Regions from separate parts of the Massilia scottii genome, predicted to be linked through region 1. Evidence: riboswitches for the same ligand, from Rfam matches in the RefSeq annotation. Region 1 holds a riboswitch; the other holds the start of a gene.
The links. Region 1 has a riboswitch for thiamine pyrophosphate ahead of thiC (phosphomethylpyrimidine synthase ThiC). Riboswitches for the same ligand answer to the same signal wherever they lie in the genome.

Region 1 (15,131 bases):
GCCGAACGCGTGCTGGTGAGCGACGATGTCGACTACTACCGCCTGTGCCGCGAAGTCTTCGTCAAGCATCCGGAGATGCCGCAGACCTTCAACACGCCCATGCAATACGGCTGCCCATACGACTGCGGCCTGTGTCCCGATCATATGCAGCACTCCTGCCTGTCGATCGTCGAAATCACCGACAACTGCAACCTGAACTGCCCCGTGTGTTATGCCGAAAGCGGCACCCACCGCGAGCTGCACAAAAGCTTCGAGGACATCATCAAGATGCTCGACGCGGTCGTCGCCAACGAGGGCGAGGCGGACGTGATGCAGCTTTCGGGCGGCGAGCCGACCCTGCATCCGCGCTTCTGGGACATTCTCGACGCGGCCAAGGCGCGTCCGATCAAGCACGTGATGGTCAACACCAACGGCATCGTGCTGGCGCAGGACCCGGCGTTCGCGCAGCGCCTGGCTACCTACGCGCCCGGCATCGAGGTCTACCTGCAGTTCGATTCCCTGCGCGGCGCGGTGCACAAGGCCCTGCGCGGCGCCGACCTGACCCGCATCCGCGCGCAGGCGCTGGCCAACCTGAACGCGGCGGGCGTGTCGACCACGCTGGTGGTGACGCTGAAAAAAGGCTTGAACGACGACGAAATCGGCGCCATCATCGACTTTGCGCTGACCCAGCCCTGCGTGCGCGGCGTGACCTTGCAACCGATCCAGGATGCCGGCCGGGTAGAGCAGTACGACCCGCGCGTGCACCGCCTGACGGTGTCCGAAGTGCGGCGCAAGATCGCCGAACAGACATCCTTGTTCACCTTGCAGGATATCGTTCCGGTGCCCTGCAATCCGGACACGCTGGCCATGGCGTATGCGCTCAAGACGGCCGATCAGGTGGTGCCGCTGACGCGCTACCTCGATCCGCAAACGCTGGTCGAAGGCAGCAGCAATACCATCGTGTTCGAGCGTGACGAGACGCTGAAAAAGAGCATGAAGGAGCACGTCTTCAAACTGTTCTCGACCAACCACTCTCCCGAGTCGCAGGCCAACTGCCTGTCCGAGTTGATGTGCTGCCTGCCGCTGATCGACGCGCCCGCGGGTCTGCGCTACGACAATGTCTTTCGCGTGCTGATCGTGCAGTTCATGGACGCGTATTCGCTCGACGTGCGCGCGCTGAAAAAATCATGCATCCATTTCGCGCTGCCGGACGGGAAGATGATTCCGTTCGAGAGCTACAACCTGCTGTACCGCGGCGGCGAGCAGCTGGCCGAGATCCGCGCCAGTATCGCGCAGCAAACCGCGCAGCGCAAAGGGCCGCGCAAGGTCATTCCGATCGGCGCGCAGTAAGGCCACACAGCCGGCATGCGCGTCAGCGCGGCGCGCGCTTGCTTGCAATGACTTCGCCGATGGAATGCGTGCCGGGTGCGTACAGCGCCAGCCCCGCGCCGGCAACGGCCATGGTCAGCGCCGCGGCCAGGAACGCCCAGCCGGTGCGCCGGATGGCCGGCTCGATCCAGTGAGCGCGGTCCAGGCCCCGCAGGCGGCGATACAAGCTGGCCGAGAGCAGCCCGTCGACCAGCAGTTCGGCGAACAGCAGCGGCGCCGAGGCCACCAGCGAGAACATCATGAAAATCGCTGCCCCGATGGCGGCGCAGATGGCAACGAGCAGCGCCAGCGGAATGGCCAGTTCTTCGGCGCTGCCGACCGCTTCGAGCGCTGTGTCGCTCACGTCCGACATCATCCCGCCGCCGGGCGGGTCGAAGTTGGCGCTGGCGCCGCCGCCATCGAAGCTGCCGCCCTTGCCGCTGAAGGCGACGTCTGAGCCGCGCCCGGATGGTGCCAGGTCGGGCAGGCCGCCGTCGCCGATGTCGCCGCCCCGCGAGCGCAGCCAGATCCACAGCAGAAAAAGGAAGGCGAGATAGGCGACGGCGATCGATGCCGGATAACGCAGCCACATGGTCTGCAGCCCAGCCAAGAGCAGCAGGAAGGATGCGAGAAAGCCCGCCGCGCCGGTCAGCGTGACCAGCAGGAGCATCTGCAAGCGCGGATAGCTGTCGCGTTCGAGCTTGCCGCGCAGGCGCTCGACGTCGCGCTCGCGCTGCGATACGGCGGGGCGCCGTCTCATGGGGTGTTCACGCAGGGCCGGCGTGCCGCGCGCCTAGTGTTCGGCCTTGTGGCATACGGCTTCGATATTGTGGCCATCGGGACCGATGACGAAGGCGCCGTAATAGTCCGGATGGTAATGCGCGCGGATGCCCGGTGCGCCGTTATCCTTTGCGCCGGCTTCGAGCGCGGCGGCGTAAAACTGGCGTACCTGTTCGCGGCTGTCGGCCACGAAGGCCACGTGCATCTGGCCCTGGACTGCGCCGCCCTGGCCGAACCAGAACTCGGGCTTGCCGTTTTTACCCAGGCCCGCCCAGCCCTTTACTTCGAGAACCAGGGAAATTCCCAGCGGCGCGAGCGCCTTGCCGAAAAAAGTTTTGCTCTGTTCGTAGTCGCTTACTGCAAAGCCAAGGTGGTCGATGATCATGTCAGGTCCGATGAAAAGTTAACGTGATGAAAGTGTCGCCATGTATGCTATGGCAACCTTGTGCTTTGAATAATATCAGGATTGACGACCAGCAACAATGCCGGTCGACGCCGCGCGCTACAGGCGGGAGAGAAACTTACTCTTCGCGCACCCAGACCTGGGAACGGCCGAACATCGGCATGCCCATGTAGCCGCGCACGTTGAGCTTCTTGCCGCCTTCGACGACTTTCAGCTTGCTCTTGTAGACCTTGCCGTTGTCCGGGTCGAGGATCTGGCCGCCGGTGTACTCGTCGCCTTCTTTTTTCAGGCCGCTCATGAAGGTCATGCCGAGGATCGGCTGGTCCTTGTTGGCGCCTTCGCACTTGGTGCACTTGGGATTCTGGTCGGTGCCCTCGGGGCGGAACAGTTTTTCGAGCTTGCCCTGGATTTCGCCGTTGTTGTCGCTGATGCGGATCAGCGCCTTCGGCTTGCCGGTCACGTCATCGATGTTTTTCCACAGGCCGACCGGGGACGCTGATTCCTGCGCCGAAACCAGTGCCGGCGCCGTGGCCAGCATCGCGGCGATCAGGGTTGCTGTTGTAAGTGCTTTCATGGGTGTCTCCAGTATTGTTGGTTTGTCCAGCGTTGCTAGTGTAGCAAACTGGCTTTGCACTGGCCCCACAACTTTGTATCAGGTTGTGTGGGCGTTACCGGGACACGCAAGGGCGGCAAAACTGGCCGTTTGGGGCGGGATGACCGCCCTGAGTCCAGGGCCGTCAGCGGGGTCAGGGCGCCGTGATGATCTTGGCGATCTCATTGCGGGTACCGGCAATCGGCGTGCCCTGGGTCGTCTGCTCTTCGCTGCGGATCACGCCGAAGCCTTTCGCCAGCCACGCCACTGACATCTGGCCTTTGACATCCGACGGCATGGTCAGTTTGCAGGTGTTGGCAAAGGTACGACCGGCGACAGTCATGGACTCAAACCCGGCAAACGTCATTTCGTCGGAGACTGTCTCTATTGTGGTTGTTGCGGGACCAAAGCTGGTGCTGGTGATCGTGTTGATGTAATTCGACACAACGGTCTGGCCAGGCACCATGTTGAGCACGATGACCGCTTCCTTGGAATACACGTCTTTGCCGTCGGGAATGCCTCGATCGCTGTACTGGGCAATTCCCAGTGGGGTATAGACGTTACCGTTGAGCGTATGGAAAGCTGCGCCAAAACGCGTTCCGTTCTCGCGCAGTTCGACGTCACCGATGGCCATCACGCCTTCGAACATTTCCTGGACGATCAAGTGGCTATATTTATTGGTCATCGTGTATTTCACACCGGGTGTCATCTCAAAGCATGTGGCGAAGGAGTTCGACGTGGGCGATAAGGTGCCTGGAGCAGGTGCGGGAGCCGGGGCAGGGGCAGGAGCAGGAGCAGGTGCAGGTGCAAGTGCAGGTGCAGGTGCGGGAACTGGAACGGCCGGAGCCACCGTTGCCGTATCAGGCACCGGCGCTGGTTCCGGAGCCACGACTGGCGCCGGCGCGGCAACCGGTGCCACCACCACAGGTTCTGGCGCAGTTACCGGCGCCGGCACCACGACGACTGGCGCAGCCGGCGCCATGGCCGGTGCGGTCGTGTTATCGGACGATCCGCCGCCGCAACCGGCGATCAGGACGCTGGACAGGGCGATGACATAGGCTGATTGTTTCATGTAATTTCTCTTTTCAAAAATAGTCGTACTTCCGCCAGCCAATGGAAATCCACCACGGCCATGCCGCGGGCTTGGCAAAAGTTGCTTGCAGTCTGCGTGCCGGCGTGAACCGGTGAATGATGTTGTTATGCGCGCTGCGAACGCCAGCCCCGTGCAAGCCACGGAACCGGGTAACAGGGGGGCTGTCGACGGCATGCGTCGATCAACGGGAACAAATCAGGAACATCGCAGGTGTCGGTCGGCTGACCAATAACGGGAGTGGGTCCCGCTCACCAAAGAACGATATTATAGAGAAACTTTAAGTTCTTTTGAGAAAATATTGTCAAATGTTAACTGAATAAGACAGTGTACATTTTCAACTTGACATTTTTTCTAGTACGTACGGCGCGCTCTCGCTTCCTGCTGGAAGCAAAAGCGCGCAGCACTGTTGCGTGACGGCTTACGCCTTCGGCAGCTTGGCCAGCTGCTCGCGCAGTTTTTCTATCGTGGCCGAGAAATTGACCAGACGCTCTTTTTCCTGCGCAACCACCGCCTCAGGCGCGCGCGCCACGAAGCTTTCGTTGCCCAGCTTGCCGTTCACCTTGGCGATCTCGCCTTCGATGCGGGCGATTTCCTTCGCCATGCGCTCGCGTTCCGCCGCCACGTCGATCTCGACCTTGAGCATCAGCTTGGTCGCGCCCACCACCGCCACGGCCGCCGGCGACTCCGGCAAGGTGTCGACGATGTTCACTTCCGACAGCTTGCCCAGGGTCTGCACATAAGCGGCATAGCTTTCCAGGCGCGCGCGGTCGGCGGCATCGGCCGCTTCCACGATCAGCGGCACGCGCATCGACTCCGGCAGCTTCATCTCACCGCGCAGGGTACGGGTGCCATCGGTCAGCGCCTTGAGCTGGCCCATCCACTCTTCCGCGCGCTCGTCGATGAGCGCGGGATTAGCTTGCGGATACGGCTGCACCATGATCGAGTCGCCGGCCGGGTTGAGCTGCTTGCCCGCCAGCGGCGCGACGGTCTGCCACAGCGTTTCGGTCACGAACGGGATGATCGGATGCGCCAGGCGCAGGATCACTTCCAGCACGCGCAGCAGCGTATTGCGGGTGGCGCGCTGCTGGCCTTCGCTGCCGTGCTGGATCTGTACCTTGGCCATTTCCAGGTACCAGTCGCAGTAGTCGTACCACACGAACTTGTGGATGGCCGAGGCGATGTTATCGAACCGGTAGTCGTCGAAGCCCTTGATCACTTCCATTTCGGCGCGCTGCATGGTCGACAGAATCCAGCGGTCGCCCTGCGACAGGTCGGCATCGGCCGGCACGCTGCAATCCTTGTCCTGGGTGTTCATCAGCACGAAGCGGGTGGCGTTCCACAGCTTGTTGTTGAAGTTGCGGTAGCCCTCGGCGCGGCCCAGATCGAAATTGATGTTGCGGCCCAGCGAAGCGTAGCTGGCCATCGTGAAGCGCACCGCATCGGTACCGTAGGCCGCGATCCCTTCCGGGAATTCCTTGCGCGTGGCTTTGGCGATCTTTTCGGCGTCGCGCGGATTCATCAAGCCGGTGGTGCGCTTCTCGACCAGCGCTTCGACGTCGATGCCGTCGATCAGATCGATCGGGTCGAGCGTGTTGCCCTTCGATTTGGACATTTTCTGGCCGGTCGAATCGCGCACCAGGCCATGCACGTACACGGTCTCGAACGGCACCTTGCCGGTGAAGTGCGCGGTCATCATGACCATGCGCGCAACCCAGAAGAAGATGATGTCGAAGCCCGTCACCAGCACCGACGACGGCAGGAAGGTCTTCAGGTCGACCGTCTCTTCCGGCCAGCCCATGGTGGAGAAGGGCACCAGCGCCGACGAGAACCAGGTATCGAGCACGTCGTCGTCGCGGCGCAGCGGCGCCGTCACGCCGGCCGCCAGCGCCTTGGCCTTGGCTTCTTCCTCGGTCTTGGCGACAAAGATATTGCCGGCGTCGTCGTACCACGCCGGAATCTGGTGGCCCCACCACAGCTGGCGCGAGATGCACCAGTCCTGGATGTTGTTGAGCCACTGGTTGTAGGTGGTGTTCCAGTTCTCCGGCACGAACTTGATCTCGCCCTGGGCGACTTTGTCGAGCGCCACTTCGGCGATCGATTTACCCGGGAAGAAAGTGCCTTCCGGCGCCGGCTTGGTCATGGCGACAAACCACTGGTCGGTCAGCATCGGCTCGATGACCACGCCGGTACGGTCGCCGCGCGGCACCATCAGCTTGTGCGGCTTGACTTCCTGCAGCAGCCCTTGCGCATCGAGGTCGGCCACGATCTTCTTGCGCGCCACGAAACGGTCCAGGCCACGGTAAGCCTCGGGCGCTTCTTCGTTCATCTTGGCGTCGAGCGTCATCACGCAGATCATCGGCAGCTTGTGGCGCTGGCCGACCGCATAATCGTTCAGGTCGTGCGCCGGGGTGATCTTCACGCAGCCGGTGCCGAAGGCCTTGTCGACGTATTCGTCGGCGATGATCGGGATTTCGCGCTCCGTCAGCGGCAGCTTGAGCATCTTGCCGACCAGCGCCTCGTAACGCTCGTCGGTCGGATCGACCGCCACGGCGACGTCGCCGAGCAGCGTTTCAGGACGCGTGGTGGCCACCGTCAGGTGGCCGCTGCCGTCCGCGAACGGATAGCGGATGTACCACATCGAGCCGTCTTCTTCTTCCGACACCACTTCCAGGTCCGACACGGCGGTGCCCAGTTTCGGGTCCCAGTTCACCAGGCGCTTGCCGCGGTAGATCAGGCCCTGCTCGAACAGACGCACGAAGACGTCGGTGACAACTTTCGAGCGCGGTTCGTCCATCGTGAAGTATTCGCGCGACCAGTCGGGCGAGGTACCCATGCGGCGCATCTGGCCGGTGATGATGTTCCCCGACTTCTCTTTCCATTCCCAGACTTTTTCGACGAACTTTTCGCGGCCCAGGTCATGGCGCGAGATTTTCTGCGCGTCGAGCTGGCGCTCCACCACGATCTGGGTGGCGATGCCGGCATGGTCGGTGCCCGGGACCCAGGCGGTATTGAAGCCGCGCATGCGGTAGTAGCGGGTCAGGCCATCCATGATGGTCTGGTTGAACGCATGGCCCATGTGCAGGGTGCCGGTGACGTTCGGCGGCGGCAGCTGGATGCAAAACGACGGCTTGTCGGCGTCGGTGGTCGCGGCGAAGTAGCCGCGTTTTTCCCACTCCGCGCGCCAGTATCGTTCAATGTCGGCGGGCTCGAAAGATTTGTCTAATTCCATGGTTTGTCGTGTATTTTTGCGAAAACGTTCATTATAGAGGACTGCCGCCAGGCCGCAGCCGGGAATACCGGCCGGCCTGGCCGCGGACAGTTATTGCGCCGCGGCGCGCTGGCGCAGCGCTTCCAGGGTCTTGGGCATGCTGCCACGGCTCATGCTGTCGACGATCCAGCCCAGTCCCATCGGCACCGGACCCGGATCGGTGTACACCATGTACTTGACGACGGTCTTGGTTTTGTCCGCGGCGTTCGGTGCCAGCAGCCAGAAACCGGTGGTGTCGGCGATCGCTTCCTCGGCCTTCACGCCTTCCCAGGGCAGCATTTTCCACGACAGCTGGCAATGATAGGCGGTCACCTTCGGCTCCATGCGCAGGCGGTACTTCTTGACCTTCCCGAGCGGGAGCTTGAGCGTCATGTCGACCTGCGCCGCGTCATCCTTGCGCAGCACCGCCACCTTCTCGACGTTGGGCATGAAGCTCGGGTAGGCCGCGTAATCCTGGATCATCGCGCACAGCTTCGGCACGGGGGCGTTGATGATGGTGGCGGCCATGAAGGCCTTGCCGGGCTGGCCGGGCTTGCTGACGTCGGCGAGGGAGACCACCGTCTCGGTCAGTTTGGCGGTGTCGATGCCGGGGTCCGCGTAAGCGCCGGCGCAGGCGGCGGACAGCGCCGCGCACAAGAATAGTCTGGTCGTGGTCATGAGGCTTTTTTCGATGTTGGTCACGGTGTTGGTCAAATAGGTGGCGTTCATGGCAACCGGTCCGCGTGCGCTCATGCCGGCTGCCCCAGCACCTGGGCCAGGACAGCGCCGGCCGCATGCGGGCGGCCCAGCGCACGCGCACGTTCGCCCATGGCGGCCAGCTGGCCGGGATGCGCCAGCAGATGGGCGATGCGGTATTCCAGCGTCGGGCCATCGACCGCCTTGAGTGCCACGCCCTGTTCGAGCAGGTAGTCGGCGTTGCGCTCCTCCTGCCCCGGAATCGGCGAATTGACGATCATCGGCAGGCCCATGGCCAGGCATTCCGAACTTGTCAGCCCGCCCGGCTTGGTGATCACCAGGTCGGCGCAGGCCATCAGGCGCTCCACGTGATTGGTAAAGCCCTGCGCCAGCAGGCGTCCCGGAAAGCGCGCTTCGAGCAGCTTGAGCGCGGCCAGTGCCTTGGCGTTCTTACCGGCCAAGACGATCAGCTGGAAGGTACCTTCGAGGCTCAGCAGGCGTTCGGCCACCGTCTCCAGGCTGCCCAGGCCCGCGCCGCCGCCCATCAGCAAGAAGGTGGTGGTGTCCGGGTCGAGTCCGAAATCGCGCGCGCAGGCGGCGCGTTCCGGCACCTGCCCGAAGGCCGGCATGATCGGAATGCCGGTCACGTGGATGCGTTCCGGCGCAATGCCGCAGCGCCGCATGCGGTAGGCGACTTCCTCGTTGCCGGCGAAGTAGCCGGCCATGTTCTCGTGCACCCACATGCGGTGCAGGTCGAAGTCGGTCACCTGCACCCACACCGGGCAGGTGAAGCCGCGCTTGCGGATCGCGCGCGCCAGAATCTCGGCCGGCAGGAAGTGGGTGCAGACGATGGCGTCCGGCCGGGCATCCTCGATGGCCTGCATCAGCGCGCGCGTGTTGAGGCGCTCCAGGCCGCGCCGCAACTGCTGCATGGTGCTGTCCGGGCGCGCATCGTTGCTGGCCTGGTACAGGTAGCCCCACAGCGCCGGCGCCTTGTTGACCAGCTTCAGATAGAACTCGGTGTACATCTTGCGAAAGCCGGACGTCACGTAATCCATCACGTCCAGGTGGGTGGCCTCGATGCCGCCCGGCGCCGCCGCCGCGTGGGCGCGGATCGCTTCGGCCGCGCGCATATGGCCGGCGCCGGCGGAAACGCTTAACAGCAAAATCTTTTTCGTCATACTTGCCCGGAGATGGTAGGGGCGCCAGGCGCCCCGGATAAACAAAAGTCTATCAGCGTACCATCTCCGCAAGGTCCGGCGTCAGATCAATTCCCGCAACCCATCAACTTGATGCGGTCGTAGGCGGCCTTTGCCTGCACCAGGCCAAAGCCGTACCTGGTGTCGCGTCCCGCCGTGCCCAGGTCGAGCGCGCTCTTGCCGAGCGAGGTGCGGATCTGGGCGCCGCTGCAGGTCGGGAAGTAGCTCCACACCAGCGCCGCCACCGCCGACACGTGCGGGGTCGCCATCGAGGTGCCGTCGAAGTAGGCGTAGCTGGCCGGCTTGACCGCCACCGTGGCGCTCTGGCCCAGCTGGGTCTTGAGCTGCGCGCCCTCGGTGCTTGATGCCGACACCGATGGAATGAGCGTGGCCGTGCCGACCGTGCCGGTAAAGGCGCCGGCCACGTTGTTGTACACGACCGCGCCCACGCCCCCGCTGTTCTGGCAGTTGGCGACCTTGGTGGCGAAATCGATGCTGCCGCGCGCGATCAGGCACACCTTGCCCGAGACGGCGGCGTTGACCTTGTCGCCCAGGCCGAAGTCGGCCAGCGGCGCGCTGGCCGTTTTCACGGGCGAGCCGTCCATCGACCCTGGCGCATACACGGTGGCGCCCACGGTCAGCGACGGCGTTGAGCCGCTGTTCATCGGTACGGTCGAGAGTACGCCCACGCCAGGGCCGGAAATTTCGACCTTGCTGTTGTACTGCGAGAAGCTGGCCCAGGCCTTGTTCTCGTCCAGCGCGCCGACCATCATCACGCTGCTGTAGCCGGCCGGGTAGGAGATCACCGTGTTGCCATCGTTGCCCGCCGCGGCGATGCTGAGCACACCCTTGGCGGCCAGCGCATCGAAGGCGCGCTGCTCGGTCTTGCTGGCACGCCCGCCGCCGAGCGACATGCTGATCACGTTGGCGCCGGCGCTGCCGCACTTGTTGGCGGCCGTCGCCAGGGACGAGGAATAGGCCCAGCCAGCGGCGCCGAACACCTTCACGATGTGCAGTTTCAAAAGCCGGTTGGCGTTCACGCCCACCACGCCGGTGCCGCTGTTGTTGATGGCCGCGACCGTGCCCGCCACGTGCGTGCCATGATGGTTTTCGTCGGTGTACCAGTTGCCGGTGCCGGCATCGTATTCGCCGGCGACGCTGTTGGCGCTCAGGTCTTCGTGGGCGCGGTCGTAGCCGGAATCGATGATGCATACCTTGCGGTTGGCGGCGTTCGCGTCCGGCAGCAGGTCGGCCTGCACCAGCTTGATCCCGTAGGGCACCAGCTGGCCGGTCGCGTAGGGCGTGCCGGTCGACGCCGACGTCAGGGCAAACGCCTTGCGCACCACGTCTTCCTCGATGTACTCGACGTTCGGATTGCGCAGCAGTCCGTTCAGGGCCTGGGCCGGCACCTCGATCGCCATCGCATTCATGCCGTGGATCTCGTGCTTGACCGCACCGTGAGCGCCCGACACCGCCGCCTTGACGATGGCCGCCTTGCCCGGCTTGAACGCGACGATCACGCGGGTCGTGTCCGCCGCCGCGGACGCATGCGTGACGACGCCGACTGCGACGGTGGCCAACAATAGTTTGACCGCGCTGGCGATGGGGGACATTTCAGGCTTGGTATGCATCATGGCAGTTCTCCGGAATGATCGTTTCAAAGGTGCCGCAGGCGTTGGTGACTGGCGTGCCCATGGGACCAGAAATTAAGTGTATTGGGAAACGATTAGAGCAATCAAACAAGTTGTTTTGCGCGTCATGCAACTGTTGTTTTGTACCGAAAATCACGATTCCTGCCGTGCGCTCACTGCCGGATGTGAGAATTGGTGATATTGTTTTGCGCCTCACACTGCAATCATGTGGCCGGAACGGCAATCGTGTCAGGCATGCCATCCGCGCTCCACGATTGTTCAGTGTCCCACTCCGGTGCGCGCGGGTCTTGTGGCAGATCACTGCGCCGGACGTGCCGAAAAAGCCATCTTGTCCGGCCGATCAACAGGTATAATGACGCTCGCTGCCGCAAGGCGGCACACGCTAGGGGTCCTGCAAGTCGCTGAGCGACGCGCGGGTGAGAAACACCCTCTGAACCTGATCTGGATAATGCCAGCGAAGGGAAGCCAGTGAGTTCCATGGATGCGCCGTCACGGCTGCCATCCCGGCCGCTCCTACTCCTTTGCTGGCTCCTGCACGCAATGGAGCCACATGAACGCACCGCTTAAAACCCCGCTCAAATTCGATTCGGCCACCGCCACGGTGGACGAAGCCGCCATCGCGCCTTTCCCGAATTCCCGCAAAGTCTATGCCCAGGGCAGCCGCGCCGACCTGCGCGTGCCGATGCGCGCCGTCAGCCAGTCCGATACCGCCGCCTCGTTCGGCGCCGAACCGAATCCGCCCGTGTATATATATGACACGTCCGGCCCGTACACCGATCCGGAAGCGCAGATCGACATCCGCTCTGGCCTCGGTACCCCGCGCCTGCCGTGGATTCTGGAGCGCGGCGACACCGAGGAACTGGCCGGCCCCAGCTCGGCCTACGGCCAGGCGCGCCTGGACGATCCGGCGCTGGCCGCGCTGCGCTTCCAGCTGCAGCGCACCCCGCGCCGCGCACTGGCCGGCGCCAACGTGACGCAGATGCACTACGCGCGCCGCGGCATCATCACGCCCGAAATGGAATACGTGGCGATCCGCGAAAACCTGCGCCGCCAGGAGTACTTGCAGGAGCTCGAAGCGTCCGGCCCGATGGGCAAGCGCAGCGCCCAGCTGCTGGGCCGCCAGCATCCGGGCCAGTCGTTCGGCGCCAGCATCCCGGACACCATCACCGCCGAATTCGTGCGCGAGGAAATCGCGCGCGGACGCGCCATCATCCCGGCCAACATCAACCATCCGGAAGTCGAGCCGATGATCATCGGCCGTAATTTCCTGGTCAAGATCAACGCCAACATCGGCAATTCGGCCGTGACCTCGTCGATCGGCGAGGAAGTCGAAAAAATGACCTGGGCGATCCGCTGGGGCGCCGACAACGTCATGGATCTGTCGACCGGCAAGCACATTCACGAAACGCGCGAATGGATCATCCGTAACAGCCCGGTACCGATCGGCACCGTGCCGATTTACCAGGCGCTGGAAAAGGTCAACGGCAAGGCCGAGGACCTGACCTGGGAAATCTTCCGCGACACCCTGATCGAACAGGCCGAGCAAGGCGTCGATTACTTCACCATCCACGCCGGCGTGCTGCTGCGCTACGTGCCGATGACGGCCTCGCGCCTGACCGGCATCGTCTCGCGCGGCGGCTCGATCATGGCCAAGTGGTGCCTCGCGCATCACAAGGAATCGTTCCTGTACACGCACTTCGAAGACATCTGCGCCATCATGAAGGCTTACGACGTCTCGTTCAGCCTGGGCGACGGCCTGCGTCCCGGTTCGATCTACGACGCCAACGACGAAGCCCAGCTGGCCGAACTGAAGACCCTGGGCGAACTGACCCAGGTCGCCTGGAAGCACGACGTGCAGGTCATGATCGAAGGCCCGGGCCACGTGCCGATGCAGCTCATTAAAGAGAACATGGACCTGCAGCTGGACCAGTGCGGCGAAGCGCCGTTCTACACCCTGGGACCTTTGACGACCGACATCGCGCCCGGCTACGACCACATCACCTCCGGCATCGGCGCGGCCATGATCGGCTGGTACGGCACCGCCATGCTGTGCTACGTCACGCCCAAGGAACATCTGGGCCTGCCGAACAAGGATGATGTCAAGGATGGCATCATCACCTACAAGATCGCGGCCCACGCAGCCGACCTGGCCAAGGGCCATCCGGGCGCGCAGATCCGCGACAACGCGCTGTCGAAAGCGCGCTTCGAGTTCCGCTGGGACGACCAGTTCAACCTGGGCCTCGATCCGGACAAGGCGCGCGAATTCCACGACGAGACCTTACCGAAGGATTCGGCCAAGGTGGCGCATTTCTGCTCGATGTGCGGACCGCATTTCTGCTCGATGAAGATCACCCAGGAAGTACGCGACTACGCCGCCACCATGAACGTGAGCGAGCAAAGCGCGCTGCGCCAGGGGATGGAAGTGAAAGCCATCGAATTCGTGCGCCAGGGCGGTGAGCTCTATAAAAAGGTGTGACCGTGATCGAGATCGAGGTGAATGGCGAGGCACGGCGCGTGGCGCCGGGCGCCTCCTTGCTCGACCTGGTCGAGGAACTTGGCCTGCCGCCCGGGCAGGCCATGGCGCTGGCGGTCAACCGCCAGGTGGTGCCGCGCCAGCAATGGCCGCAACGCGCGGTGCTGGCGCTGGACAAAATCGAGATCGTGCGCGCCATCGGCGGCGGCTGACAGATAAGGAATCGACAATGAACATGAACGATAACAACGGGGACGGCAACGACGTCCTCACCATCGCAGGCAAAACCTACCGTTCGCGCCTGCTGGTCGGCAGCGGCAAATACCGCGACCTGGCGCAAACGCGCGAGGCGACCGACGCCGCGCAGGCCGACATCGTCACCGTGGCGATCCGCCGCGTGAATATCGGCCAGGACCGCAACGCTCCCAGCCTGCTGGACGTGCTGCCGCCCGACCAGTACACGATCCTGCCCAACACGGCCGGCTGCTACAACGCGAAAGACGCGGTGTACACCCTGCAGATGGCGCGCGAGCTGCTGGGCGGACGCAATCTGGTCAAGCTCGAAGTGCTGGGCGACGAAAAGACCCTGTTCCCGCACATGCCCGAAACGCTGATCGCGGCCGAAGCGCTGGTCAGGGACGGCTTCGACGTCATGGTCTACTGCAGCGACGATCCGATCCAGGCGCGCCTGCTGGAGGAAATCGGCTGCGTGGCGGTGATGCCGCTGGCGTCCCTGATCGGCTCGGGCATGGGGATTCTCAATCCCTGGAACCTGTCCCTGATCATCGAGCAGGCCAAGGTGCCGGTGCTGGTCGACGCCGGCGTGGGCACCGCGTCGGACGCGGCGATTGCCATGGAACTGGGCTGCGACGGCGTGTTGATGAACAGCGCCATTGCCGGCGCGCGCGATCCGGTGCGCATGGCCGGCGCCATGCGCCTGGCGGTGCAGGCCGGGCGCGAAGCCTTTTTGGCCGGACGCATGCCCAAGCGCTTCGCCGCCGTGCCGTCCTCGCCGGTGGCCGGCAAAGTCGCGTGACAGGGCAGGGTGCGTTCATGCCGACGGTGCTGGTGTTCGCCGGACTCGATCCGTCGGGCGGCGCCGGCATCGCCGCCGACCTGACCGCGATCGCGGCCCAGGGTGCGCACGCGCTGCCGGTGGTCACCGCGCTGACGGTGCAGGACCATAACCGCGTCCACGACGTGGTGCCGGTCGATTGCGCCCTGCTCACGCGCCAGGCGCAGGCACTGATCGACACGGTCGAGGTCAAAGCCGTCAAACTCGGCATCCCCGGCAACCGCGCCAACGCCGAGGCGATTGCCGCGCTGATCGTGCAGCTGCGCCAGCGGATTCCCTCGCTGCCGGTGGTGCTCGACCCGGTGCTGGCCAGCGGCCATGGCGATGCGCTGGCGCGCGGCGACGCCCTGGCGGCGCTCATGCCCCTGCTGGCCGTGGCCACGCTGGTGGTGCCGAACCTGCGCGAAGCGGCCGCCCTTGGCCGGGTGGCGTGCCCGCATTTGCTGGTCACCGGCGGCCATGGCGAGGGTCCCGATGTCGTCAACCGCTGGCGCAGCGAAGGGCACGAACAGGAATGGCGCTGGCCGCGCCTGCCCGGCGAATTCCATGGCAGCGGCTGCACCCTGGCGGCGGC
Region 2 (15,131 bases), on a different contig from region 1:
CGAAAAAGCGCCAGCTTCCGCTGCCACTGTCGCGATTCCAGCCAGTGCTGGTCGACACGCAACGTAAATTGCTGTTGCAGTTGTTATTGCGAATATCCAGATAGGTGTGACTGGCGCCATCGACGTAACGATTCATTAAATGAATATCCTGGCCCGTCAGGAACACATCCCCGGTGATAATCTCCCAGACGCTGCTATTAACGCTGGTATTTTTTGCCAGCGAAGTCGACACGCACATCCGGTTGCTTTGGCAGCCTTGGCCACGGGTATCGAGGTAACCGCCGGGAGTCCCGTCGATTGGCCCGCTAATATTTTTCACCGGATATTGATTTATCAAATAAACGAAATCGCCCGGGCTCACCTGGTCCCCCTTCGTTTTCATCGATCCATCCGCGGGAAGGATCATCCAGCTGCCACTACCCTGGTCCCGATTGTCCACGGTGGCGGTGGACACGCACAAGGTGTTCCCGTTGCAGCCGCTGGCGCGCACGTCAAGATAGCCTCCCGGCCCGAGGGTGTAGCCGTTTTGCAGGTGATAAATCTGTCCATACACCACGGGATCGGCGGCTGTTCCGGTGCCGGCCGCAGTCGTGCTCACCGCGCTTGTCTGGGCAAGAGCGGGCGCAATCGAACAACTCAGCAGCATCATGCCGATGAAGCGGACAAGACGGGCGGGAGCTGAGGAATTTGCCGATATACATCTATATTTATTCATGAACATGGTTTTCTCCAGATGAGCTAACTACATGAAAATGGATCTATCCGACGCGGTGAAGCTCACTGAGCTTACAGGAGATAACACCGCCATTCCATGTATTTACATCGCGAATGCTCTGCCGCGATCTTGTGTCGCAATGACGCGACGCATGCCTTCACGCGCTTCCCGATTCACGCCCGCACGATGTAGTTGCCGATGTCGAAGCGGCGTGTAGCCCAACGGTAAGTAAAGGTGAAGCCGGGCCAGATCGCGTAATTCCTGCCGTGGCTGTCGAGGTAGCAGTTCTTGCAGCCGCTGCTCCACACGCCGCCGCGCAGCTTGCGCTGCAATGTCGCGTTCCAGATGCGCTGCACCTCTTCCTTCACCTCGACCGACTGCAGCTTTTGCGCGCGGATGATCTTGATGGCACCGACCGCGTAGTTCACGGCCGATTCGATCATGTAGATCATCGAACTGTGGCCAAGGCCCGTATTCGGCCCGACGATCGTGAAGTAGTTGGGAAAACCGGCCACGGTGCAGCCCTTGTAGGCGTCCAGGCTGTCGGCGAACATGCGCTTGCCGCCACGTCCGCGCACCTCGACGGCATGCAGCACGCGCTCGACCTCGAAACCGGTCGCGAAGATGATCACGTCGGCCGCCCGTTCGGCGCCGTCCTCGCTGACGATGGCGCTTGCGCCCACCTGCTTGACGCCGCCGGTGATCAGCTTGACATTCGAGCGCGTGAGGGCCGGGTAGAAATCGTTCGCCATCAGCACCCGCTTGCAGCCGAACTTGTAGCCGGGCGTGAGCTGGCGCCGCAGCAGCGGATCGGCGATTTGACTGTGCAGGTGGCGCCGCGCCAGCCACTGGGGCAGCGCCAGCATGCGCGGCGTGTAAAGGTACAGCGGCGCGCGCGATTCGTACAGCAGGTAGTTCAGCGCGCGGTAGGCCAGCCGCAGCGGCGCCACGCGCGCCAGCAGGGAGCGCTCGCGCGGGCCGATCATGCGGTCCGGCCGCGGCATGATCCATTGCGGCGTGCGTTGATAGACATCGAGCTGCGCGGCCAGCGGCGCAATCTCCGGAATGAACTGGATCGCGCTGGCGCCGTTGCCGATGACGGCAACGCGCTTGCCGCGCAGGTCGACCGTATGGTCCCAGCGGCTCGAATGGAACGTGGGGCCGCTGAAGCCGTCCAGGCCGGGCAAGGCGGGAATGGCTGCCCGGCTCAGGGCTCCGGGGGCGCTGATGACGCTTCTGGCGGTCAGCGTGCCGGCGCTGGTGCGCACGGTCCAGTAGCCGCCCGCCTCGTCGAACTGCGCGCCTTCGTACGCGGTCGACAGGCGCAGGTGCGGCGCCAGGCCGAAGTCGCGCACCACCGAACGGGTGTAGTCGAGCAGTTCGCCCTGCCCCGCGAAACGGCGTGTCCAGTGCGGGTTGGGTGCGAACGAAAACGAGTACAGATGGCTGGGAATGTCGACCGCGCAGCCGGGGTAGGTGTTGGCCCACCAGGTGCCGCCGAACTGCTTGTCCTTTTCGAGGATGACGAAGTTGTCGATGCCGGCCTGCTTGAGCCGCACGCCGGCGCACAGGCCGCCGAAGCCGCTGCCGATGATGACGGCATCGAACTGCGGAACTGTCATCGATTCGGCACGCGCGTCTGCACCAGTTCGGCCCTGAAGCGCGGCTTGCCGTCGCGGTCGAGCGCGTAGCTCAGTTTCAGGCCGTCGGGCGAGACGCTCAGGGTCCAGACATTGGTGGCGGCGGCGGGAATCAGCTTGGCCGTGTAGGCGTCGGCATGGAACGATTGCGCAATGGCGCTGCCGTTGCTGCCGGCCGCGCCGCCGTACATCGTTTGCGCATCCGGCGTGCCGTCGGCGTGGCGGTGGTCGTGCTGCAGGGTGAGGCCGGACGGCGTACGGGTGACGATCCAGGTGCGCGACGTGTCCTCGCCCACGGCGAAGGGAATCCGGATCTCGCCGGCATTGCAAGCGCTGACGGTGGCGACCAGCTTCTTGCCGGCGAAGGCTTCTCCGCCATCGTTGGGCGCGACCGATGCGCCTTCGTAGACGGCGCCGCACAACTTGCCGAGGTTGGCGAAAAATGCGTCGCGCGCGCCGTTGGTGTCGGCCGCATTGCAGGGCAGCGCCAGCGCGCTGGCCAGGACGATGGCTGTGGTGCGCAGGATCATGGGCTTGTTCTCGTAGGGTGATGGTGGCGATGACGATAGGCGCGCACTACGCAAAAGTCAACATGTTGCACGCGAAACGCTATGCGCGAATCCGCACATACGTGCATTTATGCAAGAGGTATAACGTTAGAACACTATTCATAACCAGGAGAAGAAGATGATGAAGAAACTGTTGATTGCCGCCCTGATCGCCGGCTCGCTCGGCAGCGCTGCCATCCCCGCCAGCTCGGCGGTGATCATCGTGCGCGAAGCGCCCCCGCAACCGCGTTCCGAACGTACGCCGCCGCCACGCCGCGGCTATGTATGGGCGCCGGGACACTGGGACTGGCGCAACAATCATCACGTATGGGTGCGCGGTGCCTGGATTCGCGACCGCAAGGGTTACCACTACACCGCGCCGGCATGGCAGGAGCGCGATGGCCGCTGGGAAATGCAACGCGGTAACTGGGCACGCGGGCGACGCGATAACGACGGCGACGGCGTTCCGAACCGTCACGATCAACGGCCGAACAATCCGAATCGCCAGTAATCGATCGCTGGGGCCGGGCCCGGCACCAGGCGCCGGGTTCGAGGTCCCGCTCAAGCCGCGCGCTGCAGCTTGCATCTTCGCCCCGCCCGCGCGGGGCGAAAGCAAACGATGGCGCCAGGTTCAGCAAGGCGACGGCTGACCGCCGCATTGCTGAACAAGGTAGTCGCGCACCGCGCGCACGTCGGTAAACGGCATTTCGCCGATCACCTGGCGGATATGCCGCAATGCATCCCACAAGAATTCATACTGCCCCTCCCGCACCGGCACCAGGCTGTACACGCCCGTGGTGGTCGTGAAAAAGTGGCGCTCGTTAGGGACGGTGAACGCCGGCATCAGCGGTGCCCCTTCGTCATCCCAGAAACGCCACAGCAACGCCTCGACATCGACCGCGTCGCAGTAGGCGGACGCCGTCAGCGCGTCGGGGAAGACGAGCAGGGAGCACTCTTCGGTGTCGGCGGCAAAGATCATCATGTCCAATCGGGTGCGCAGGGTGATGTTTTTCTGGCATTACCCTTACCTCAACCGTAACACATAAAACAACATTTCGCGACTGTTTGACCGCAAATGCACCGTTCCTGCGTCAGCCAGCGCCAATCGGGCAGGATCGCGCGTTTTCATCGCCATCCGCGCCGTCATGACGCGTACGCTTTTCGCGCGCCTTCCTCGCCGCAGGAGCCGATCGGGACAGCCTGGCAGGGGATCGGGAGGCGCCGCACGCGCTGGCGTACAGGCAATGGCATGCGTCTACGCCGCCAGCGCCTTGCGCACTTCGTCCGTATCGGCCGGCCGCACCACGCGCGCCACTTCCTGCCCATCTTTGACGACCACCACGGTGGGCCAGAGCTTGACCTTGAAGGAACGGCCAAGCTTGCGGCCGCTGCCATCTTCGACCTTGATATGGCGCGCGTCCGGAAACGCGGCCAGCGCCTGTTCGATCAGCGGCGCCGCAGCGCGGCAATGGCCGCACCAGTCGGTGCCAAAGTCCAGCACCACGACGCCCGGTGTGGCGTCGATGTCGCTGCGATCCGGCTGTGCCGGGGAATACGGTGTGCTCATGCGCGTGCTCCTGATGTCATCCGCATAAGCCTACCGCAAAAATCCGCGCGAGGCTGCACAACTCGAACGATTTGAATCGGAAACATTGCCAAAAACCAATTGAGGGCTTAGAATAAACCCTTTTATAAGTAGGGTTATCATGGCGATCGAACTGTTCAATAACGGCAAGCACATCTGCCTGATGTTCTCCGACCTGGTCGATGAAGGCGAGGGAGCGTCGGTGCAGTCGAACCAGTTCCTGATTGTTCAGGACGGCACCGGCATCCTGCTCGATCCGGGCGGGGTACTGACCTACAACGAGCTGTTCGTGGAAATGAGCAAGTACTTTCCGCCCAAACAGCTACGCTACGTGTTCGCCTCCCATGCCGATCCCGACATCATCGCCTCGCTGCCGCGCTGGCTGGCCGGCTCGGATACCAAACTGCTGATCTCGTCCATCTGGTCGCGCTTCGTGCCGCATTTTTGCGCGCAAGGCAAAACCGAAGGCCGCATCATCGCCATTCCTGACGAAGGCAGCCTGTTACCGCTGGGCGATACCGAATTCCAGATCCTGCCCGCCCACTTCCTGCACGCCGAAGGCAATTTCCAGTTCTTCGACCCGGTCAGCCGCATCTTGTTCTCGGGCGACATGGGGGCATCGATGTTGCCGGAGGGGCTGGCCATGGACCCGGTGCAGGATTTCGACAAGCACTTGCCCTACATGCGCGGCTTTCATTCGCGCTACATGGTGTCGAACAAAGTCTGCCGCTACTGGGTCGAGATGGTGCGCAAGCTCGATCCGGAATGGATGGTGCCGCAGCACGGCGCGCCGTTCAAGGGCCGCGCCATGATCGCGCGTTTCCTCGACTGGATCGACACCCTGCCCTGCGGCGTCGACCTGATGACCCAGGAGATGTATCAGGCACCGCGCAGCATCACCGTCACCCTCTGATTATTGCCGAATAAAAATTTATTTTCAATCAAGGGATTGCCCAAGTTATTATCGTACTGACATAGCCGCGGGAGCTGCCGCCGCTCCCCGGCCGTGCGATGTCGATGGTCAGCTGGTCCGTTGCGCGCCGCGCGCGGCGGCAGTCACTTTGGGAGTCACCTTGGTAATGCATCGTCAAAAATGGCTTGTCGCCGCGTGCAGTCTGCTGGTTTTCCAATCGTCGTTCGCCCAGCAAAAACCGTCCCAGCCTCTTCCGTCTCAATTTCCCCTGCTGCTGATCGGCGCCTCGTTTGCCGAAGGTAAAACGCCGTACCACGGCGCCGATGCGCCACTGGGCGGCATCGCCGTTGGCTTCGGCAATTACCTCAGCCTGGGCCAGGCGCTCACCCGCCACCGCAAGCTGCCAGGCTATGTGATCAACGAGGCACAGGCTGGCGCGGGCACTTTTGCCCATCCGTTCTGCGCACCCGGCGCCGCCACCTGCGGACCGGCCGGCTGGGACAGCTACCAGAGCCAGCTCGAACGCGCCCTGTCGCGCGTGGCCCTGCCGCCGACCTTTACTTCCTACACGGCCAGGTACGTGGTGGTGACTACCGCGAACGATTGCCTGCATGCGGACGCCGCCGGCATACCCCAGTCGGAATCGCAGCCATGCACGCCGAACGACATGAACGCAAGCGTCGATCGCCTTGTTGCGGTCGGCAAATTCGCGCTGTCGAAAGGCGTCACACCGATCTTCGATGTCGCTCCACAGTATGACCACCTCGATCTGCCGAAGTTCCAGTCGGCGTTCGGGCTGGCGTGGGTGATCGGCGAGCAGGATTACAACCAGCTGCGCACGCTCGGCACAACGCGCCTCAAGGCTGAGCTGCCGGGCGCCATCGTGCTCGATATCTGGAAGGATTACACGCATATCGGCGATGGCATTCATCCGGACTACGAGACGGCCGAAAAGGCGGCGGACGTGATCGCCAAACACTTGCGCAAGCTCGACCGCTAGCAGTTAGCGGGCCGGCTCAGCGCGTCAGTACCGTCGCGCCCAGCCGGTCCGCCAGAAAATCCACCAGCGCCGCCACCCGCGGCGCCAGCGCACCCTGCTTGTAGAACACTGCCCACACCGGCTGCGACCACGGCAGGGTCAGCGGTTCGAGTACCGGCACCAGCCGGCCCGCCGCGACATCGGCACGGGTCAGAAAATCCGCCAGGCAAGCAATGCCAGTCCCCGCCAGCACCAGGTGGCGCAGCGTTTCGCCGCTCGATGCAGTCACGGCCGGCGTCACGCTGACGCCCTCCCCGCCCGCGTCCGCCAGCGGCCAGGTGTTGAGCGAGGCCGGCGCGGTAAAACCCAGCAGCCGGTGCGCGCCGAGTTCATGCACCGTGGCAGGCATTCCATGCCGGGCCAGGTACGATGGCGCGGCCAGCAGGCGCAGGGCGCTGCTGCCGAGGCGGCGCGCATTGAGGCTGGAATCGGCCAACTGGCCGATGCGGATGGCAACGTCGGCCCGCTCTTCGATCAGGTCGACCAGCGTTTCGCCGCTGGCCAGTTCAAGCCGGATCAGGGGATAGGCATCCAGAAAGGCCGGCACCAGCGGTGCAACCAGATGGTCGAGCGCGGGTGTGGCGGCGTTGACCCGCACCAGCCCGGACGGCTGGGAACGGCGCGCGGACACTTGTGCTTCGGTATCTTCCAGTTCGGCCAGGATCTTGCGGGCGCGGCCGAGCAGCCAGTCGCCCTCTTCGGTCAGGTCCTGGCGCCGCGTGGTGCGGTGCATCAGCGTCATGCCGAGCTGGGATTCGAGACGGGCAATGGCGCGGCTGATGCCGGATGGCGTTTGCCCGAGCCGTTCGGCGGCGGCGGAAAATGATCCGGTATCGATGACTGCGGCAAACGCACTCAGCGCTTCGACGTCGATCATTGCTGGCTCTCCCCTGTTTGGCTCATGTCAGAAGGGCATTGTACGGGAGAGCGGCGACAGGGGTTTCAGGGAGCCATCTCGGCCACGGCCGCATCCGTCAGGGTTTCAGGCAGGGCAATGCTGCGCAGCGCAAACGGCTCGGCCGCCTGCCCGCCTCGCTTGCCGAACAGGATGCTCTTGAAACGCCATGGTCGGCGCTGCAAGCGTACAGGCGACCGGCAGCATCGTCGGCAAGCAAGCCTTGCACCGACATCAACCCGCCCTCCCCGGCCGCAATGAACGGCTCGGCAACGCTGGCGCCCGGACGGACCTTCACGATGGTGGACTCGGTCGCGCTGCCGGTGAACAAGGTGCCATCCGTGGCGATGGCCGTCGTGGCTGCGCCGGCCTATCTGCAGACGCATCCGGCCCCCGCATCGCCCGAGGACCTGGCCGCGCACGCCTGCATCGAGCTGCGGCTGCTCAGTTCCGGACTACAGCGCGTAATCGTTCCCCATTGCCTTCGCACAGGCGGGATGAATGCATCCCAAACCCTTTCATTAGTGACTCCCAGTCAAAAGTCTAGTGTGCCGTGGGGCATTTTTCTTCCTTCTGTTTCCGAGCACACTGCATGGCATCGCAAACCGCCTCAACTGGAGAATCCATGCCACTCGCACTCTGGGCGCTGACACTCAGCGCTTTCGCCATCGGAACCACCGAATTCGTCATCGTCGGCCTGATCCCCAACATTGCCGCCAGCCTTGGCGTGTCCGTTCCCTCCGCCGGGCTGCTGGTGAGCCTGTACGCGCTGGGCGTGGCCATCGGCGCGCCTGTCCTGACCGCCCTCACCGGCCGCGTGCCGCGCAAGCAGTTGCTGCTCGGCTTGATGGCGCTGTTCACCATCGGTAACCTGGTCGCCTGGATGGCCCCCGGCTACTTCGCCCTGATGGCCGCGCGCGTGCTCACCGGCCTGGCGCACGGCGTATTCTTCTCGATCGGCTCCACCATCGCCACCAGCCTGGTGAGCAAGGAAAAAGCCGCCAGCGCCATCGCCCTGATGTTTGCCGGCCTGACCGTCGCGCTGGTTACCGGCGTTCCGCTGGGCACCTGGATCGGCCAAAGCTTCGGCTGGCAGTCGACCTTTCTGGCGGTAGCGCTGCTGGGCGTGATCGCATTTATCGGCAGCTACTTCCTGGTGCCATCCACCATCGCCATGAGCCCGCCAGCGAGCCTGATGACGCAACTGGCCGTGCTCAAAAAGCCGCGCCTGCTGCTGGTGTACGCCATGACCACCCTGGGCTACGGCGGCACCTTCATCGCGTTCACCTACCTTGCCCCGATCCTGCAGGAAGTGTCCGGCTTTTCGGCATCGAGCGTGAGCCTGGTGATGCTGGTCTACGGCGTATCGGTCGCATTCGGCAATATCTGGGGCGGCAAACTAGCCGACAAGAAAGGCCCGATCAAAGCCTTGCAGATTGTGTTTGCATTGCTGGCCGCCGTCTTGCTGCTGCTGACCTTTACCGCATCGAACATGTGGCTGGCGCTGGGCACGGTGCTGCTGTGGGGCGCGGTTGCCTTCGGCAATGTACCCGGGCTGCAGGTGTACGTGGTGCAACGTGCCGAACGCGACGCGCCGCAGGCCGTCGATGTGGCATCGGGCCTGAATATTGCCGCTTTTAACGTCGGCATCGCCCTGGGCGCCTGGGGCGGCGGGCTGATCGTGGCGCACGTCGGACTGATGGCCACGCCGTGGATCGGCGCCATCGTCGTGGTCGGCGCGCTGGGACTGACGACGCTGGCCGGCTGGCTCGACCGCCGCGACGGACTGGTGCATGTGGCTGGCGCAAGCCGCGCGGTCGCGGCGCACTGAGCGCGGGCGTGCGGCCAGAGCCTGCGGGCGTACAACCACCGGCTGCCCGCGCGCGACTACAGGCTGCCAGCCTGCGGCCACAGGCATCGGGCTGCGACAGAACCCGCCGCCTGTGCCGTGTCGCCCATCACCCGACCGGCGTACTCCCCCGCACTCAGCGGTCGAGTTCGGGGTAATGCCGAAAAATGCCGTCTTCGTTAAACGCAATCCTCCGCTTCGAGGCAAGGTAGGCGGCAATATTCGGCCGCTGTGCCACATGGTCGTGCAGCGCGACCAGCCCGGGATAGTCCGGTTCCAGCCGCTTCATTGCCTTGGGAAACGCATAGCGCAAGCCCTCCATCACCTGGAACATGGACAAATCCGCGTAGGACAGGCGCGAGCCCACCAAAAACCCGCCGCGGCGCTTGGGCTGCTGCAGCACACCCTCAAAGTAAGACAAGAACTTGGGGATCCGGTTCCCGATAAAGTCGGAGGCGCGGCGTTTGGCTTCCTTTTTCTGATCCTCGTAATACAGCGACACGCCGACAGGATGATGGGTGTCGTGCGCTTCGTTGACGAGATCGGCAATGGTCAGCTGCAACTGATGCACCCACAAGCGGCCCGCTTCGGCGCGCGGCGCGAGGCCATGGCGGGCGCCGAGGTACAGCAGGATGTTCGCGGTCTGGCCGATGGTCAGCGCGCCGGCGGTGAGAAAAGGCGGCGCGAACGAAGGCGTGGCCTGGGCCGCAAGGGCGGCGGCGACCTTGTCGGCGCCATTTTTCTGGCGTCCCACGTCGACATACGCGGCGCCGGCTTCCTCCAGCGCCAGGCGGATGAATTCGCCGCGTCCCTGGATCGTCGGCCAGTAATAAAGTTCGTACGTCATCGTGCCTCCCATGCATGGATCGGTCGAGGGATGATTATGGCCCATCCGCCGTTTTCGCCCGCCTCCCGCAAGAATCCCGTGCTTGAGCGATAATCTCCCACCACCCGTTTGCCCATACAAGGAACCACCGTGCTCAACTTCGACTTCTACAATCCGACGCAGATCCTGTTCGGCCAGGGCCAGATCGCCGCCATCGCCAAACAGATCCCCGCGTCCGCGCGCGTGCTGCTCGTCTACGGAGGCGGCAGCATCAAACAAAACGGCGTCTACGACGAAGTGCTGGCCGCCCTGGCCGGCTTCACCGTCACCGAATTCGCCGGCATCGAACCGAACCCCAGCTACGAAACGCTGATGCGCGCCATCGCCCAGGTCAAGGCCGAGAAAATCGACTTCCTGCTCGCCGTCGGCGGCGGATCGGTCATCGACGGCACCAAGTTCATCGCCGCCGGCGCCCTGCTCGAAGAGGACCCGTGGACGATCCTCGAAAAACGAGGTAACAATATCGTCGCCGCCATGCCCTTCGGCGCGGTGCTGACCCTGCCCGCGACCGGCTCCGAAATGAACAGCGGCGGCGTCGTTACGCGCAAATCGACGCACGAAAAGTTCTCGTTCATGAGCCGCAAGTGCTTCCCCAAGTTCGCGGTCCTCGACCCGAGCAAAACCTATTCGCTGCCCACGCGCCAGGTCGGCAACGGCGTGGTGGACGCCTTTGCGCACGTGATGGAGCAGTACATGACCTACCCGGTCGGTGCCAAGGTCCAGGACCGCTTTGCCGAAGGCCTGCTGCTCACGCTCATCGAAGAAGGCCCGCAGGCACTGGCCAATCCCGACGATTACGACGTACGCGCCAACGTCATGTGGTGCGCCACGCTCGCCTTGAATGGCCTGATCGGCGCCGGCGTGCCGCAGGACTGGGCAACTCACATGATCGGCCACGAGCTGACCGCCCTGCATAATCTCGACCATGCCCAGACGCTCGCCATCGTATTACCGAGCATGCTGCGCGTGCGCAAGGAGGGCAAGCGCGCCAAACTGCTGCAGTTCGCCGAACGCGTGTGGAATCTGTCCGGTGGCGATGAAGATACCCGCATCGAAGCGGCCATCACCCGCACCGAGGAATTCTTCGAGCAGATGGGCGTGAAAACGCGCCTGGGCGACTACGGCCTTGGCGCCAAGGACCTCGACGGCATCTTGAACGCCCTTGAAGCGCACCGCATGGTCAAACTCGGCGAACAGCGCGACGTCACGCCCGACGTGAGCCGCAAAGTGCTGGAAATGAGCCTGTAACACCGGCGTCAGGCACGCCGCACACGCTGGCACGGGCCCCCTCCGCCCGTGCCAGCTGTGATAAAATCGACATTCGCTAGGGGTCCTGGAATTCACTTTCCGGGTGAGAGATACCCTCCGTACCTGATCTGGATAATGCCAGCGAAGGAAAGCGCAAAGTAGTCCCCTCCTTTGTTTGCTCCCCCGTTGGCTCCGGCTTTTTCAAGCAACGCACCGCACGCCGGCGCGTAATACGAGCACACTATGTCATCGCCAAAATTCAAGCAGTCCGTCATCGCCCTGTCCATCGTGCAGGCGTTCGCCTTTTCCGTTCACGCGCAAACGACCTCGCAGTCGATGCCGGAAGTCGTCGTCACCGGCGCCAAGCAGATCGCCGCCGACCGCGCCAGCGTGGCCGGTTTCTCCGACACGCCGCTGCTGTACACGCCGGCGACGGTGATGTCGATCAGCCGCGAGCAGATGCAGGACTACAGCATCCGCAACAGCACCGACGCCATGAAGTTCGACGCCAGCGTCAGCGATTCGTACAACGCCGTCGGCTACGCCGAGCAGTTCTCGATCCGCGGCTTCGCGCTCAATAACGGCGCGAGCTACCGCAAGGATGGCATCGCCATCTCGGGCGACACCCAGATCCCGCTCGAAAACAAGGAGCGCATCGAGATCCTCAAGGGCTTGTCCGGCCTGCAGGCTGGCGTGACCGCGCCGGGCGGCATCGTCAACTACGCGCTCAAGCGCCCGACCGACACGCCACTGCGCTCGGTCACCGTGGAAGCGCGCGAGCGCGGTACCGTGTACGGCGCGGTGGACCTGGGCGGCCGCTTCAACGACAAGCGCTTCGGCTACCGCGTCAACGCCGCCGGCGAGCGCCTGCGCTCCTACGTCAAGGGTGCGGACGGCGAGCGCTCCTTCGTGTCGGGCGCGTTCGACTGGCAGATTTCGCCCCAGGCGCTGCTGCAGCTCGACATGGACTACCAGAAGAAATCGCAGATCACCGCGCCCGGCTACCAGCTCATTCGCGGCGTCGCGCTGCCGGCCAATATTTCGGCCAAGACCTTGCTCAATGAGCAGCCGTGGACCAAGCCGGTCGACACCCGCACCAGCAATATCGGCCTGCGCTTCGAGTATCTGATCAATGACGCCTGGCGCACCACCATTACCGCCAACAAGCATGAATTCAAGCGCGACGACTTCACTGCATTCCCTTACGGATGCAGTAACGAAGGCGAGGGTTTCTATCCGGGCTACTGCTCGAACGGCGACTACGACGTGTACGACTACCAGAGCGTGGGCGAACGCAAGTCGCCGCTCGGCGCGCAAGCCCTGTTGCAGGGTAAGTTCGCCACCGGCGCAATCGGCCACGAACTGACCATCGGCGCGACTTATCTTGAACGCAGCGACAAGGCCGGCGAATACGTGTACGACTACGTCGGCTTCAGCAATATCTACAACAACCTGATCGTGCCGCCGGTGGATGCGAGCCGCACGACCGGGCCGCTCACGGAGCGCCTGAACGACCATGAACGCGGCTTTGTGGTGCAGGACATCCTGTCGCTGAGCGCGCAGTTCAAGCTGCACACCGGCTTGCGCTATGCCGCCATCAAGCGCAATGCAAGCACCGACACCAGCTTCCTGCTGCCGAACGTCGCGCTGGTGTACAACCCGACGCCCGACTGGACGATCTACGGCTCGCTGGCGCACGGAATGGAACACGGCGGCGTGGCGCCCAAGCGCACCACCAATCAATTCGCGTCGCTCGAACCGAGCCGCTCGAAACAGGTGGAATTTGGCGTCAAGGCGATGGTCAACGAGGCGCTCAGCATGTCGGCGTCGGTGTTCAGCATCGAAAAAGGGCTGGAATACACCAACGCGGCCAATACGTTCGTGCGCAGCGGCGAACAAAAACACAGCGGGCTGGAACTGGCTGCCCAGGGCAAGGCCGGCAAGGATGTGAAGTACAGCGTCTCGCTGATGGCGCTGGACACGCAGCAGGAAGGTACCGGCACCGCGTCGCTGGACGGCAAGCGCGTGACCAACGTACCGAAGTTCAAGACGGCGACGGTGCTGGAATATGCAGTGCCGGCGATCGCAGGCTTGAAGGTGAACGGCATGTGGCAGTACACCGGCAAAAAGGCGTTCGACATCGAGAACAAGACGATGGTGCCGGGTTACAGCGTGTTCAATCTGGGCACCGCGTACGCGACGCGTATCGCCGGTATGTCGACGACGGTACGTGCGACGGTCGACAACGTGGCGGACAAGTTCTACTGGCGCGATGTGACGCAGGAACTGGGCGGATATCTGCTGCCGGGTGCCCCGCGTACGGTGCGGGTGTCGGCGCAGTTTGATTTTTAAGTAAGCCCAACAACCGTCGTTCCTGGCACTGCCAGAAACGACGGCGAAGAGTTAGCGGAACGCGGTGAGTAACCGTACCGCCTGCACCATCCGCTCTTCCAGGCTACCTGTGACAAGCGAATACCTGATCCCCCGCTCATCGAGCATCTGAACCACCTGCTCGTGAATCGTCTGGCGCACCGCCTCCGATTCGCGCTGCAGCCCATCCGCTTCCCAAGGCCCATCGGGCGCCGTCACGAGCGTTATCGCATACGCGTGGCGCTGCTCCAGCAACGACAACTGCGCATCCACCCTGTTCCAGTACCAGCGGCTGTAAATGGCCGTCATCAGCGGCGTGGTATCGCAGAACAGAAAACGGCTGGCTTGCCGAGCCGCCGCGTCTTCGCGCGCCATCTGGGTCTGCGCAATCGAAAACTGGTCGCTCTCTTGCGGCACGCGGCCGCTGGTATCGACAAATTCGCGCAGGTACTCGGGCACCCACACGGTACCGAAGTGCGCCGCCAGCGCCGCGGCCAGCGTCGATTTTCCAGACGATTCCGCGCCCAGGATGGCAACCCGCAGCACCTGCGTCATTGCTTGCCGTCCGCAATGCGCACCCAGGCGCGCCATCCGAACCACGCCATCACGACAAACGCCGCATACAGCACCGCCGTCGCATGCAGGTCCTTGTGGATGTACAGGCCGACATACAGCACGTCGACCACGATCCACACGATCCAGTTTTCAACCTTCTTGCGCGATAAAAGCAGCTGGCCGAGCAGGCTGCCCGCCGTCAGGAAACCGTCGATGTGCGGCACGTCGGTGTCGGTGTACCTGTACAGCGCGTAGCCGATCACGGCGTACAGCACCAGCCAGCCGGCGATACCGCCAATCCAGCCGAGGCGGCTCGACCGCGTCGCCACCAGCGGAGCATGCTGCTCGCCGCCATACAGCCACTGATACCAGCCCCACACCGACACGGCGATGAACACGCCTTGCAGGCCCATGTCGCCATACAGGCGCGCGTTGAAGAAGACGATGCCGTAGACGGCCGACGAGGCGATGGCGAACAGCCACGCCCAGTGAATCTGGCGGATATTGAGCGCGACGGTGATGACCGACAGGACCAGCGCTGTCAGTTCGATCGGTGTAGTGGCCAGGCCAAGCAGGACAAAGGATTCGTTCATACGGAGGGAGTGGCGGAAAGTGGCGCAATTGTAGCGTATGCGCCGCTTTCCAAAAGGTGGGGACGCCGCCCCCACCTCGACCGCATTTATTTGCGCGGGTACTTGATGGTCATTTCCTTGAGCAGGTTGTCGGCATGGTCGACTTCCTTCATCACCCACAGCATGTAGCGGATGTCCACGTGAATGGCGCGGGTGATGTCGCTGTCGAAGTACCAGTCCTTGGTCACCGATTCATAGGTCGAATCGAAGTTCAGGCCAACCAGTTCGCCGCGCTTGTTCATCACTGCGGAACCGG

Region 2: another riboswitch for thiamine pyrophosphate. It lies ahead of RBA41_RS12960 (TonB-dependent siderophore receptor); the one in region 1 lies ahead of thiC (phosphomethylpyrimidine synthase ThiC).

The regions. Positions count from the first base shown of each region.
Region 1 covers NZ_JAVCWM010000006.1:242,661-257,791, reverse strand. The annotation lists gene RBA41_RS10675 (radical SAM protein) at 1-1,329, shown strand, start outside; gene RBA41_RS10670 (hypothetical protein) at 1,352-2,107, opposite strand; gene RBA41_RS10665 (VOC family protein) at 2,141-2,512, opposite strand; gene RBA41_RS10660 (DUF2147 domain-containing protein) at 2,649-3,104, opposite strand; gene RBA41_RS10655 (hypothetical protein) at 3,277-4,194, opposite strand; gene RBA41_RS10650 (valine--tRNA ligase) at 4,634-7,444, opposite strand; gene RBA41_RS10645 (SRPBCC family protein) at 7,535-8,215, opposite strand; gene RBA41_RS10640 (MGDG synthase family glycosyltransferase) at 8,212-9,339, opposite strand; gene RBA41_RS10635 (S8 family serine peptidase) at 9,426-10,991, opposite strand; TPP riboswitch at 11,384-11,489, shown strand; gene thiC (phosphomethylpyrimidine synthase ThiC) at 11,560-13,485, shown strand; gene thiS (sulfur carrier protein ThiS) at 13,488-13,694, shown strand; gene RBA41_RS10620 (thiazole synthase) at 13,712-14,518, shown strand; gene thiD (bifunctional hydroxymethylpyrimidine kinase/phosphomethylpyrimidine kinase) at 14,536-15,131, shown strand, end outside.
Region 2 covers NZ_JAVCWM010000008.1:29,023-44,153, forward strand. The annotation lists gene RBA41_RS12895 (hypothetical protein) at 1-721, opposite strand, end outside; gene RBA41_RS12900 (flavin-containing monooxygenase) at 889-2,337, opposite strand; gene RBA41_RS12905 (hypothetical protein) at 2,334-2,885, opposite strand; gene RBA41_RS12910 (YXWGXW repeat-containing protein) at 3,043-3,414, shown strand; gene RBA41_RS12915 (hypothetical protein) at 3,535-3,885, opposite strand; gene RBA41_RS12920 (thioredoxin family protein) at 4,159-4,470, opposite strand; gene RBA41_RS12925 (oxygen-binding di-iron domain-containing protein) at 4,610-5,401, shown strand; gene RBA41_RS12930 (SGNH/GDSL hydrolase family protein) at 5,568-6,401, shown strand; gene RBA41_RS12935 (LysR family transcriptional regulator) at 6,418-7,317, opposite strand; gene RBA41_RS12940 (hypothetical protein) at 7,383-7,520, opposite strand; gene RBA41_RS12945 (MFS transporter) at 7,961-9,166, shown strand; gene RBA41_RS12950 (glutathione S-transferase) at 9,321-10,031, opposite strand; gene RBA41_RS12955 (iron-containing alcohol dehydrogenase) at 10,161-11,318, shown strand; TPP riboswitch at 11,387-11,485, shown strand; gene RBA41_RS12960 (TonB-dependent siderophore receptor) at 11,562-13,670, shown strand; gene RBA41_RS12965 (AAA family ATPase) at 13,722-14,243, opposite strand; gene pnuC (nicotinamide riboside transporter PnuC) at 14,240-14,836, opposite strand; gene RBA41_RS12975 (S46 family peptidase) at 14,923-15,131, opposite strand, start outside.